2 regions of the Lysobacter sp. CA196 genome follow, and region 2 is predicted to be linked to the other one. Evidence: riboswitches for the same ligand, from Rfam matches in the RefSeq annotation. Region 2 holds a riboswitch; the other holds the start of a gene.
The links. Region 2 has a riboswitch for cobalamin ahead of btuB (TonB-dependent vitamin B12 receptor). Riboswitches for the same ligand answer to the same signal wherever they lie in the genome.
Positions count from the first base shown of each region.

Region 1: linked by a shared signal. The riboswitch ahead of ACTOWK_RS18345 (ribonucleoside-diphosphate reductase subunit alpha) and the one ahead of btuB (TonB-dependent vitamin B12 receptor) in region 2 are both predicted to bind cobalamin.

Region 1 covers NZ_JBQJIN010000024.1:74,080-79,808, forward strand. The annotation lists gene ACTOWK_RS18340 (ribonucleotide-diphosphate reductase subunit beta) at 1-460, opposite strand, end outside; gene ACTOWK_RS18345 (ribonucleoside-diphosphate reductase subunit alpha) at 670-3,156, opposite strand; cobalamin riboswitch at 3,456-3,678, opposite strand; gene ACTOWK_RS18350 (DUF2339 domain-containing protein) at 3,814-5,729, shown strand, end outside.
Region 2 covers NZ_JBQJIN010000002.1:190,218-195,946, forward strand. The annotation lists gene ACTOWK_RS03525 (TonB-dependent receptor plug domain-containing protein) at 1-1,745, opposite strand, end outside; cobalamin riboswitch at 2,079-2,321, shown strand; gene btuB (TonB-dependent vitamin B12 receptor) at 2,459-4,327, shown strand; gene ACTOWK_RS03535 (hypothetical protein) at 4,404-4,994, shown strand; gene ACTOWK_RS03540 (hypothetical protein) at 5,026-5,637, shown strand; gene cobO (cob(I)yrinic acid a,c-diamide adenosyltransferase) at 5,634-5,729, shown strand, end outside.

The DNA of each region.
Region 1 (5,729 bases), on a different contig from region 2:
TCGAATCGATCCAGCGGAAGCAGAACTCGGCCTTGGCGCGGATCGAGGGGATGTTCTCGACCGCGTCGAAAGCCTTGGCGCGCTCGTTCGGGTCGGGCAGGTAGGTGTCGAGCAGGGTCAGGTAGAACTGCACGTGCAGCGCTTCCTCGTACAGCTGCCGCGACAGATACATGCGCGCTTCCGGCGCGTTGATGTGCTGGTACAGGTTCAGCACCAGGTTGTTGGAGACGATGCTGTCGCCGGTGGCGAAGAATGCCACCAGGCGTTCGATCAGGTGACGCTCGGCCGGACCGAACTTGTGCTTGAGATCGTTGACGTCCTGGGAGAAATCGACTTCCTCGACGGTCCAGGTGTTGCGGATCGCATCGCGGTACATCTCGTAGAAGTGCGGATAGCGCATCGGCCGCAGGGTGAGATCGAAACCGGGATCGAGGAGCAGGCGATTTGAATCGGTGGACATGGTGGTTCCTTGGATTACTGTCCTCTCCGAATGCGGGAGAGGTTGCTTATCCCTTCTCCCGCGGGCGGGAGAAGGTGCCCGGAGGGCGGATGAGGGCGCGCGAGGATCGTCGATTGCGCGAGCTGGGCGATGCGCTTGCCCTCACCCCAACCCCTCTCCCGTAAACGGGAGAGGGACTAAAGCTATGAAGCTTTGGATGGGTCGGAGGATTACTGGCAAGCCTCGCAAGATTCCGGGTTCTCCAGCGAACAGGCGATCGCCTCGTCTGTGGTGTATTCCGGCTTCGGTGCACTGACCGCCGGCGCGCTGACCGTGGTCTTGGCGATCTTGGTGGCCGGGCGCGAACGCAAGTAGTACGTCGTCTTCAGGCCCTTCTTCCAGGCGTACATGTACATCGAGCTGAGCTGGCCGATGTTCGGGCTCTCGATGAACAGATTGAGCGACTGGCTCTGGTCGATGTACGCGCCGCGCTCGGCGGCCATGTCGATCAGCGAGCGCATCGGCAGCTCCCACGCAGTGCGATAGACCTGGCGCAGCGCATCCGGCACTTCGTTCACCGACTGGATCGAACCTTCGGCCATCTTGATCCGGTCGCGCATCTCCGCGGTCCACAGGCCGAGCTTCTTGAGCTCTTCGACCAGGTACTTGTTGACGACCAGGAAGTCGCCCGACAGGGTCTCGCGCTTGAACAGGTTCGACACCTGCGGCTCGATGCACTCGTAGCAGCCGGCGATCGAGGCGATGGTCGCGGTCGGCGCGATCGCGATCAGCAGCGAGTTGCGCAGGCCGTGTTCGGCGATGCGCTTGCGCAGCGCGTCCCAGCGTTCGGGCTGCGAAGGGGTGACGCCCCAGGCCTCGAACTGCAGTTCGCCGATCGATGCGCGGGTATCGGCGAAGGACGGGTGCTTGCCGTGTTCCATCGCCAGCTCGTTCGACGCCGACAGAGCGTGGAAGTAGATCGCCTCGGCGATCTCCTGGGCGAGCTTGCGCGCCGGCTCCGAATCGAACGGCAGGCGCAGCTTGAAGAACACGTCCTGCAGGCCCATCGAGCCCAGGCCGACCGGGCGCCACTTGAGGTTGGCGCGGCGCGCGGTCTCGATCGGATAGAAGTTCAGGTCGATGACGCGGTCGAGCTGGCGCACGGCCAAGCGCACAGTCTCGGCGAGCTTGTCGAAATCGAACGCGCCCACGCCCTTATTAGAGCTGGGATCGTCGTACATCTCGACGTGGTGCGAGAGGTTGATCGAGCCGAGGTTGCAGACCGCGGTCTCGTCCTGCGAGGTGACCTCGAGGATCTCGGTGCACAGGTTCGACAAGTGGATGACGTTGCCGTCGCGCAGGGTCTGGTTGGAGGCGCGGTTGGACTTGTCCTTGAAGTTCATCCAGCCGTTGCCGGTCTGCGCCAGGGTGCGCATCATCCGCCCGTAGATGTCGCGCGCCTTGACCTTCTTGGTCGCCAGGCCGGCCGCTTCGGCGGCGTGGTAGGCGCGGTCGAAGGCTTCGCCCCACAGGTCGGTCAGCTGCGGCACCTTGGACGGGTCGAACAGCGACCAGTCGGCGTCGGCCTCGACCCGGCGCATGAATTCGTCGGGAATCCAGTTGGCCAGGTTGAGGTTGTGGGTGCGGCGCGCTTCGTCGCCGGTGTTGTCGCGCAGTTCGAGGAATTCCTCGATGTCGGCGTGCCACGGCTCCAGGTAGACGCAGGCCGCGCCCTTGCGCTTGCCGCCCTGGTTGACCGCGGCGACCGAGGCGTCGAGGGTCTTCAGCCAGGGCACGATGCCATTGCTGAGGCCGTTGGTGGAACGGATCAGCGAGCCGCGCGAACGGATGCGGGTATAGCTCAGGCCGATGCCGCCGCTGAACTTGCTGAGCTTGGCCACGTCCATGTAGCGCTTGTAGATCGCTTCCAGCGAGTCGTCGGGCGAGTCGAGCAGGAAGCAGCTCGACAGCTGCTCGTGGGTGGTGCCGGCGTTGAACAGGGTCGGCGAGCTCGGGATGTAGTCGAGCTGGGCCATGCGCCGGTACAGGGCGAGCGCGTCGCCGACGTCTTCGCTGAGCGCGCAGGCGATGCGCAGGAAGAACTGCTGCGGGGTCTCGATGACGGTGCGCGCGGTCGGATGGCGCAGCAGGTAGCGGTCGTACAGGGTGCGCAGGCCGAAGTAATCGAACTTGGCGTCGAGGTTGCGGTCGATCGCGTCGTTGAGCTTGCGCGCATTGGCCTGGACGAAGTCGAGCAGGCGCTGGTTGATCAGGCCCAGGTCGAAGCCGCGCTGGACCGACTGCGAGAACGCATGGATCTCGATGCCGGCGACTTCCTTCTCGATCACGCCGGCGAGCAGGCGCGCGGCGAGACGGCCGTATTCGGGTTCTTCGGCGGTCAGCAGGGCGGCGGTGCGGATCGACAGCTCGTCGAGTTCGCGCGTGGTCGCGCCGTCGTACAGGCCGGAGATGGTGCGGGTGGCCACGCGCATCGGGTCGACGGCGTACAGGTTTTCGCCGCTGCGGGTCACCGCGCGCACGATCTTGTTCAGGTCGACCGGCTCGCGGCGGCCGTTGCGCTTGGTCACGCTCATGGTCAGGTTGGCCGCGGGCGGGGTCAGCGCGAAACCGGTGTCGGCTTGCGGGTCGCGGGCGGGTTTGGCGGCGGTGTCGGCGGCGGGGGAGGCGGCGGACGATTCGGGTGCGAGCGTGGTCATGGCGTAACTCCGGGGCGTGGGTGCACGGGTCGCCGACCTTCCCGCGAAGGGCGACGCGCGGAGAACGCGGACGCGCCATCGGCGACCGGCCGCGCAGCGGCGTCGTCGATGGCACGGCCGTGCCCCCGCGGGCGCGGAACTCGGGGGCTTGCAGGCGAGGTGTCGCGCGGCCCGAGACGGGCGCATCCCGCGTCGGCGCGCGTGGCGGCGCCGCAACGGAACGAGCACGACAGCGAAGCCATCGTGCTGCGACACCGGCCGTCTTCCCCCGAAGACTCCTGGGCCGGTACCGCGCGGTGTGCAACGCGCGGCTGTCGGCAGGTCTTCGGGCTCGGGACACGACGACTCGCGTCTCCTACTGGCTACCGCTTCCCAGGCGCGAGGCGCGTCCAGTGCTTGGTAGCGTTCGTTTCCCATACCGCTGCGGGGCAGCGCCGGCTTTGGACGTCGCGCTGGCTGCGTCCTTACCGGCTTCCCTATTGAGCCAATCTCGCGATCGGCACCGACGGGCACAACATAGTGTGGTTTATCGATTCCGTCAACGCGATATGTGGTGAACAAGCTGTGTATAGAATGCGTGAAGCCTTGTCCTTCAAGGCTTGCGGCTTGGTGTAACGTTCGTGACCAAGCGCACGATGCACGGAACAGGGACGGGTGATGGAAGCACTGATCGTTTTAGTGGCACTGGGGTTGTTGCTGGTGCCGGTCCTGCTGGTGGTGGCGCTGATGCAAGTCGCCGGACTGAAATCGCGCGTGTCCGAACTCGAGCGTCGCGTGGCGCAGCAAGCCGAGTCGCTGAGCGCGGCCAGGTCCGGCCAGCGCGGGGACGAAACCCTGGCCGAGCGGATCGCGCGCGAAGCGCCGCCGCCGACAGCGCCGCCGGTTCGTCCGCCGCCTGTCAGCACGGTTGTTCCTCCTGCGGTCGTTCCAGCCAAACCCGTTGCCCCGGTCTCGGCGCCCACGCCGTCGCCGGCCGCGAGCGTGCCGCCGCCGATACCGCAGGACGTCGCCGCCCGCCCGGCCGCTGCGCGCGCCGCGCCTGCGGCCTGGCGCGCGCCTGCCGCACCGCCGCCGCCGGACGTATTCACCGTCGCCGCGCGTTGGCTGCGGCGTTGGTTCACCGAGGGTAATGTGCCGGTCAAGGTCGGCATGCTGGTGTTGTTCGCCGGCGTCGCCGCGCTGTTGAAGTACGCCACCGACCAAGGCTGGCTGCATTTGCCGATCGAGCTGCGCCTGGCCGGCGTCGCCCTCGCGGCGATGGCGGGGCTGGTGTTCGGTTGGCGCCAGCGCGAACGCAAGCGCAGTTTCGCCCTGAGCCTGCAGGGCGGCGCGATCGGCGTGCTGCTGTTGGTGGTGTTCGCCGCTTTCAAGCTGTACCAGCTGATACCGGCCGGCGCGGCGTTCGCGATCAGCGTGGTGCTGGTGGCCGGGGCCGGCGTACTGGCGGTGAGGCAGAACGCGATGGCGTTGGCGGTGTTCGCGATCCTCGCCGGTTTCCTCGCGCCGATCTGGCTGTCGACCGGTTCCGGCAACCACGTCGCCCTGTTCGGTTACTACGCCGTACTCAATGCCGGCATTTTCGCGATCGCCTGGTGGCGGCCGTGGCGGGTGCTCAATCTGCTCGGCTTCGTCTTCACCTGGGGCATCGGCACCTTGTGGGGCGTGCTCAAGTACCGCCCCGAGCATTTCTCCACCACCGAGCCCTTCCTGCTGCTGTTCTTCGCCTTCTATCTGTTGATCCCGGTGCTGTACGCGCGCAAGCGTCCGGCTGGGCACCGCGACCTCATCGACGGCTGCCTGGTGTTCGGCACGCCGCTGGTCGCGTTCTCGCTGCAGGCCGGTTTGCTCGAAGGCGATCGCATGCCGCTGGCGTTCTGCGCGCTGGGGCTGGGCGCGTTGTATGCGGCACTGGCATGGTGGCTGCGTCGCGATCGGCGCTTCATCGAGCTGTCGACGCCGTATGCCTTGCTCGCCGTGGGCTTCGCCACCCTGGCCATTCCGCTGGCGCTCGCCGCCGAGGCCACCGCCTGCGTGTTCGCGCTCGAAGGCGCGGCGATGGTCTGGCTGGGCTTGCGCCAGCAGCGTCGCTTGCCGCAGCTGGTCGGCTTCCTGTTGCAGGGCGCGGCCGCATTCGCCTTCGTCATCGGCGCCAGCGACGCGGTCTGGGACGCGCAAGTACCGCTGCTCAACGCCAGCTTCGCCGGCGCCCTGCTGATCGCCATCGCCGGTTTCGCCAGCGCCTGGAGCCATCGTCGCAGCGACAGCCCAGGGCCGGCCTTGCCGTATTACCTGTGGGGCCTGGCCTGGTGGCTCGGTGCGGCCGGCAGCGAGATCGCCGACTTCGTCCCCGACCGCCACAGCGCCGATGCGGTGCTGATGCTGACCGCCGCCAGCGGTTGGATCGCCGCGGAAGTGTTCCGTCGCCACAGCTGGAAAGCCTTGTCGCTGACCGCGATGTTCGCCCTGCTGTCGGCGCTGCCCTTGCTGTTCGTGCAGACCGATTTGCACGACTATCCGCTCGCCGGATTCGGCTGGCTGGCCTGGGCGCTGTATGCGGTGCTCGGCTGGCGCAC
Region 2 (5,729 bases):
ATGCGGTCCTTCACCTGGATGTTGTAGGCATCGATGGTGATGTAGAGCTGGTCGGCCGGCTGCAGTACCAGGCCCAGGCTGTAGTTGGTCGATTCTTCCGCCTTCAGCGCTTCCGAACCCAGGGCGATGGCGGCCGGGTTGTCGACGCGGAAGGTGCCGATTTCATACGGGATGCCGCTGATGAAGTTGGTGGCGATCGACTGGAAGAACTGCTGCTGCAGCGACGGCGCGCGGAAGCCGGTCGAGGCGGTGGCGCGCAGCGCGACCTTGTCGGTGAAGGCGTAGCGGCCGGACAGCTTGCCCGAGGTGGTTTCGCCGAAATCGCTGTAGGTCTCGTAACGCGCGGCGGCGCCGAGCGAGAACTTGTCGGTCAGGTCGGCTTCGGCGTCGATATAGACCGAATAGCTGTGGCGGTCGAAGTCGCCGGCGTCGCTGGCGCGGAAGCCGGAAAACACCTGCGCGCCCGGGATGATCTGGCCGTTCGGCGCAGCCACGCCGCCATTGGCGTAGGACAGCGGCTCGCCGGCGCGTTCGGAGAATTCCTCGCCGCGCCATTCCGCGCCCCAGGCGAGGGTCACCGGGTACTGCCAGCCGAAGTCGATCGACTTGGTGAAGTCCAGGTTGAGCACGTGCTGGGTGACTTCCAGCGCGCCGGCGTAGAACTGCGTCGGCGAGGTCGGGCCCAGGCTGCGGTTGAGGGTGTTCTCGATGTCGAAGGTCAGGCCGTTGTGGCCGTAGTTGTAGCTCAGGTCGATCTGGGTGCCGCCGGCGGTTTCGCTGCGCAGGCCGAACACCGCGGCGCGGTCCTTGCTGACGTTGTGGATCTGCGGCAGGAAGCCGTTCGGGTAGATCGCCGGGATGTTGCGCGGGTCGCCGGCGAAGCGGAAATAGCCGTTCGACAGCACGTCGCGTTCGCTGTAGCTGCCGAACGAATAGAAGCTCAGGTAGTCGGTCGGGTTGTATTCGCCGTTGTAGGCGAACGCGCCCTGGTCGATCTCGGGATCGCCGTAGCGCTGCTCGACGCGGCCCTGGAACGGACGCGCGCGGTTGGTCTGGTCCTGGTGCCCGCCCTGCGCGGCCAGGTGCAGCCAGCCGTTTTCGCCGAGCTTGATACCGGTGTCGCCGGACAACTGGTACTGCTTGCCGTCGCCGGCGCTGTACTGGCCGTAGCGCGCGGCGATGCTGCCGCCGGTGCCGCTGCCCTTGAGCACGACGTTGATGACGCCGGCAATGGCGTCGGAGCCGTACTGGGCCGAGGCGCCGTCGCGCAGCACTTCGACGCGTTCGATCGCGGCGATCGGAATGGCGTTGAGGTCGACCGGCGAGGAGCCGCGGCCCTGGCTGCCGTTGAGGTTGATCAGGGCGGTGGTGTGGCGGCGCTTGCCGTTGACCAGCACCAGCACCTGGTCGGGGGCCAGGCCGCGCAGCTGCGCCGGGCGCACCGCGTCGGTGCCGTCGGTGATGGCCGGGCGCGGGAAGTTGAGCGAGGGCAGGGCGCGCGACAGCGCGGTGGCCAGCTCGACCGTGCCGGTGGCTTCCAGGGTTTCCGGGGTAATGATGTCGATCGGCGCGGTGGACTCGGCGACGGTGCGGTCGCTGACGCGGGTGCCGGTGACGATGACCTGGTCCAGGGTCTTGGGATCGCTTTGCGGCGCGTCTTGCGCGTGGACCGGCGCGGCGAGCGCTACCAGGAGGCCGAGGGCCAGAGGGTGACGTGAACCGGCGAAGGTGCGGCGGACGGGCATGACGACTCCTTGGTGGTGATGACAGCGATGTCATTTTGATTTAACACGAACGTAACAACCGGTCAATCAAGCGGCCAAATCTTGCCTAACGCAAGTAGTAGAAAAGTGGTAGTGGCACACTCTTTGCGGAACCCGGGGGTGGATCGGTGCCCGCTGTGCTGGGCCGGAAGGTTCGAATCCCCTCAAGTCGCCATCCGCTTTCCAGCCGTCATCCCCGCCTGCGCGAGGATGACTGGGGGGATCACGTCCCCGTGAGAGGCGCCTGGCCGCGATCCAGCACTTCAAAGCGCGCTTGCGCGAAAATCCGGTGGCATCCCCACGGCGCACCACTGCTAAGATGCACGCGCTCAAGGTGATCGCCGACACATAATCGGCGATTGAAACGGGAATCCGGTCCCCGCTCTGGCGTTCGCCAGGTCGGTCAATCCGGAGCTGCCCCCGCAACGGTAAGCGAGTACACGCACCGCACGAAGCCACTGTGTTCCGACACGGGAAGGCGCGGTACGGGAGACCCGGTCCGATCTCGGACCGACTCCGCTCGCAAGCCCGGAGACCGGCCCGGAGCGCGAACCGACAGGCGGAGGGCCGTGTCTCGGGGCATCGGCGCGCGCGCCGTCTCCGTTCCGCCGTCTCCCTGTCACGACCTGATCTAGACCGCGCGGGTGAGGCGCGGCCATGGAGAGCCGACTGTGACGTTCCGTTTTTCCGAATCCCTGCGCCTTGCGCGCCTTCCTGCGCGCTGCGCTTTCGTGCTCGCCGGCTCCGCATTCGCCGCCTCGGCGCTGGCCGCGCCCGCGGTCGATCTCGACCAGGTCGTGGTCACCGCGAGCCGCACCGCCCAGACCCAGGACGCCACGCTTGCGGCGGTGACGGTGATCGATCGAGCGCAGATCGAGCGCCTGCAGCCGTCGTCGCTGCCGGAGCTGTTGCGCGGCACGCCGGGCGCTTCGCTGGCCAACAACGGCGGCCCGGGCAAGGCGACCTCGCTATTCCTGCGCGGCAGCGAGTCCGACCATGTGCTGGTGCTGATCGACGGGGTCAAGATCGGTTCGGCGACCAGTGGCGGCGCCTCGCTGCAGGACATTCCGGTCGAACAGATCGAACGGGTCGAGATCGTGCGCGGCCCGTTCTCCAGCCTGTACGGCTCCGAGGCCATCGGCGGCGTCATCCAGATCTTCACCCGGCGCCCGCAGGGCGCGTTCGTGCCGAGCTTCAGCGCTTCGATCGGCAGCTATGCCACCCATCGCGGTACTGCCGGCGTGGCCGGCAAGAGCGAGCGCGGCTGGTATTCGATCAACGCCGCCCACGAAGACACCGACGGCATCAACGCCTGCCGCGGCAAGCCTTCGCCGGGCGGCGCCGGCTGTTTCACCAACTCGCCGGACCGCGACGGTTATCGCAGCGATTCGCTGACCTTGCAGGGCGGTTACCGCTTCAACGAGCAGTGGGACGCCGAAGCGCGTCTGTTCCGCGCCGAAAACCACAATCAGTACGACGGCAGCCAGAACAACGAGGCCGACGGCGTGCAGCAGGTCGCCGGCGCCAAGCTGCGCTACCGGCCCAGCGATCGCGTCAGCCTCAGCGCCAGCGCCGGCCGCAGCGAAGACCTCAGCGACACCTACAAGAACGGCAAGTACTCCAGCACCTTCGAAACCCGCCGCCAGCTCGGCTCGGTGCAGGGCGACATCGGCCTCGGCAGCGGCCTGCTCACCCTCGGTTTCGACTGGCAGCGCGACCGCATCGACAGCAACACCCGCTATGCCCGCGACGCTCGCATCCTGCGCGGCGCCTTCGGCCAGTGGCAGCAGAGTTTCGGCGCGCATGCGTTGCAGGCCAGCCTGCGCCGCGACGACGACAGCCAGTTCGGCGGCGAGACCACCGGCAGCCTGTTGTGGGGCTGGAACCTCAGCGAGGCGCTGCGTCTGACCGCGAGCTACGGCACCGCGTTCAAGGCGCCGACCTTCAACGAGCTGTACTACCCAGGCTACGGCAATGCCGCGCTGGCGCCGGAAACCTCGCGTAGCGTCGAGATCGGTCTGCGCGGCACCCACGGCGAGCGCCGCCAGCACGTGTGGTCGCTCAACGCCTACGAGAGCGACATCGACGACCTGATCGCGTTCGATGCATCGATCGGCCTGCCCGGCAACGTCGACCGTGCGCGCATCCGCGGCCTGGAAGCGGTGTTCGACACGCGCCTGGCCGACTGGGACTTGCGCGCCAGCGCGACCTGGCTGGACCCGCGCAACGACAGCCGCAGCGCCAGCCGCGACAAGCTGCTGCCGCGGCGCGCGCGGCAGAGCGCGCGCATCGACGCCGACCGCCGTTTCGCGGTCGCCAACGGTGCCTGGTCGTTCGGCGCCAGCGTCTACGCCGCGGGCGATCGCTATGATGACCTGGCCAATACGCGTCGCCTCGCCGGCTATGCGCTCACCGATCTGCGCCTGGGCTATGTGTTCAATGAAGCCTGGAGCGTGCAGCTGGCGGCGAACAACGTGTTCGATCGCCGTTACGAAACCGCCGCGTTCTACAACCAGCCCGGCCGCAACTATCTGTTGACCTTGCGTTACCGGCCTTCCCGCTGACGGATCAGCACCTCGGCCCGCGCCCGCGGGCTTTGCCGGCAACCACCGTGTTGCCGGCGCCTATCGAGAGTCGCCGATGAAAAACTTGCCCGGTCCCATTCAATTAAGCCTGTCGTGTCTGTTGTTGATGGTGATGATCGCCACGCGCTTTCATCACTTCGGCGATCTGCTGCATCTGCCCGACGCCTCGATGGCGGTGTTCTTCCTCGGCGGTCTGTATCTGCGCCGGCACCTGGGCTTCGTCGGTTTCCTGCTCGCCGCGGTCGGCATCGACTACTTCGCGATCACCGGGCGCGGCCTGGATTTCTTCGCGCATTACTGTGTAACGCCGTCGTATGCGTTCCTGCTGCTGGCCTATGCCGTGCTCTGGTACGCCGGGCGCTGGTATGCGCCGCGCATGCCGGCCGGCTGGCGCGGCTTCGCGCGGGTCTTCGGCGTGGCCTTGGTCGCCGCCAGCCTGTCGTTTTTGATTTCCAACGGCGCCTTCTACTGGTTCGGCGGCCGTTACGCGGAGCCGAACGTCGCCGAATACCTGAGCCGAGTCTGGCGCTGGGGCCCGCTGTTCGTACGCACCACCTTGAGTTACATCGCGGTCGCGCTGGTCGCGCATGCGGCGATCGCCCGCATTGCGCGCCCGCCGGCCTCGCAGCCGACCACGAACCGTTGATAGCCGTCCCTTCGCGTTCCGGAGCTTGAGCATGTCGAACCCTCTTCCCGTCGCCTCCGCCGCGGCGTTGCCGTTGGAATCGCGGCAGGCGCTGATCGCGACCGGCGCGTCGCTGGCGCTGCTGATGATCTGCACCCGCGGCCAACACTTCGCCAGCGTCGACGCCTTGCCCAGCGCGTCGTGGGCGGTGTTTTTCCTGGTCGGCGCCTTGCTGCGCCCGGTCTGGGCGTTCCCGGCGTTCTTCGTGCTGTCCTCGGCGCTCGACCTGGGCAGCCTGGCGCTCGGCCGCATCACCGACTGGTGCTTGTCGCCGGCCTATTGGGCGCTGGCCCTGGCCTACGGCGCCCTGTGGTTGGGCGGACGCGTCTATGCGCGCGTGCATCGCGACCACTGGGCCACGGTGCCGCGGCTGGTGTTGGTGGTGCTGGCGACCTCGGTGGTGGCGTATCTGATTTCCAAGGGCGGGTTCTATTTTCTGTCCGGCCGCTACCCGGATGCGAGCCTGGCCGGTTTCATCGACCGCATTCCGCAGTACTACCCGCGCGCACTCGGCACCTTGGCCGGTTACGTCGGCCTGGCCTTCGTGGTCTACACCGTTGCGCGCAGCCTGCTGCTGCGCCAGCGCAGCGGAGCGACGGCATGAGCACGGATAACACCAATGGTCCGGCCGACCGCGCCGGTTTCGCCGCGAGCACGGAAGAACGCCATCGCGAACGCATGCAGCGCAAGAAGGAA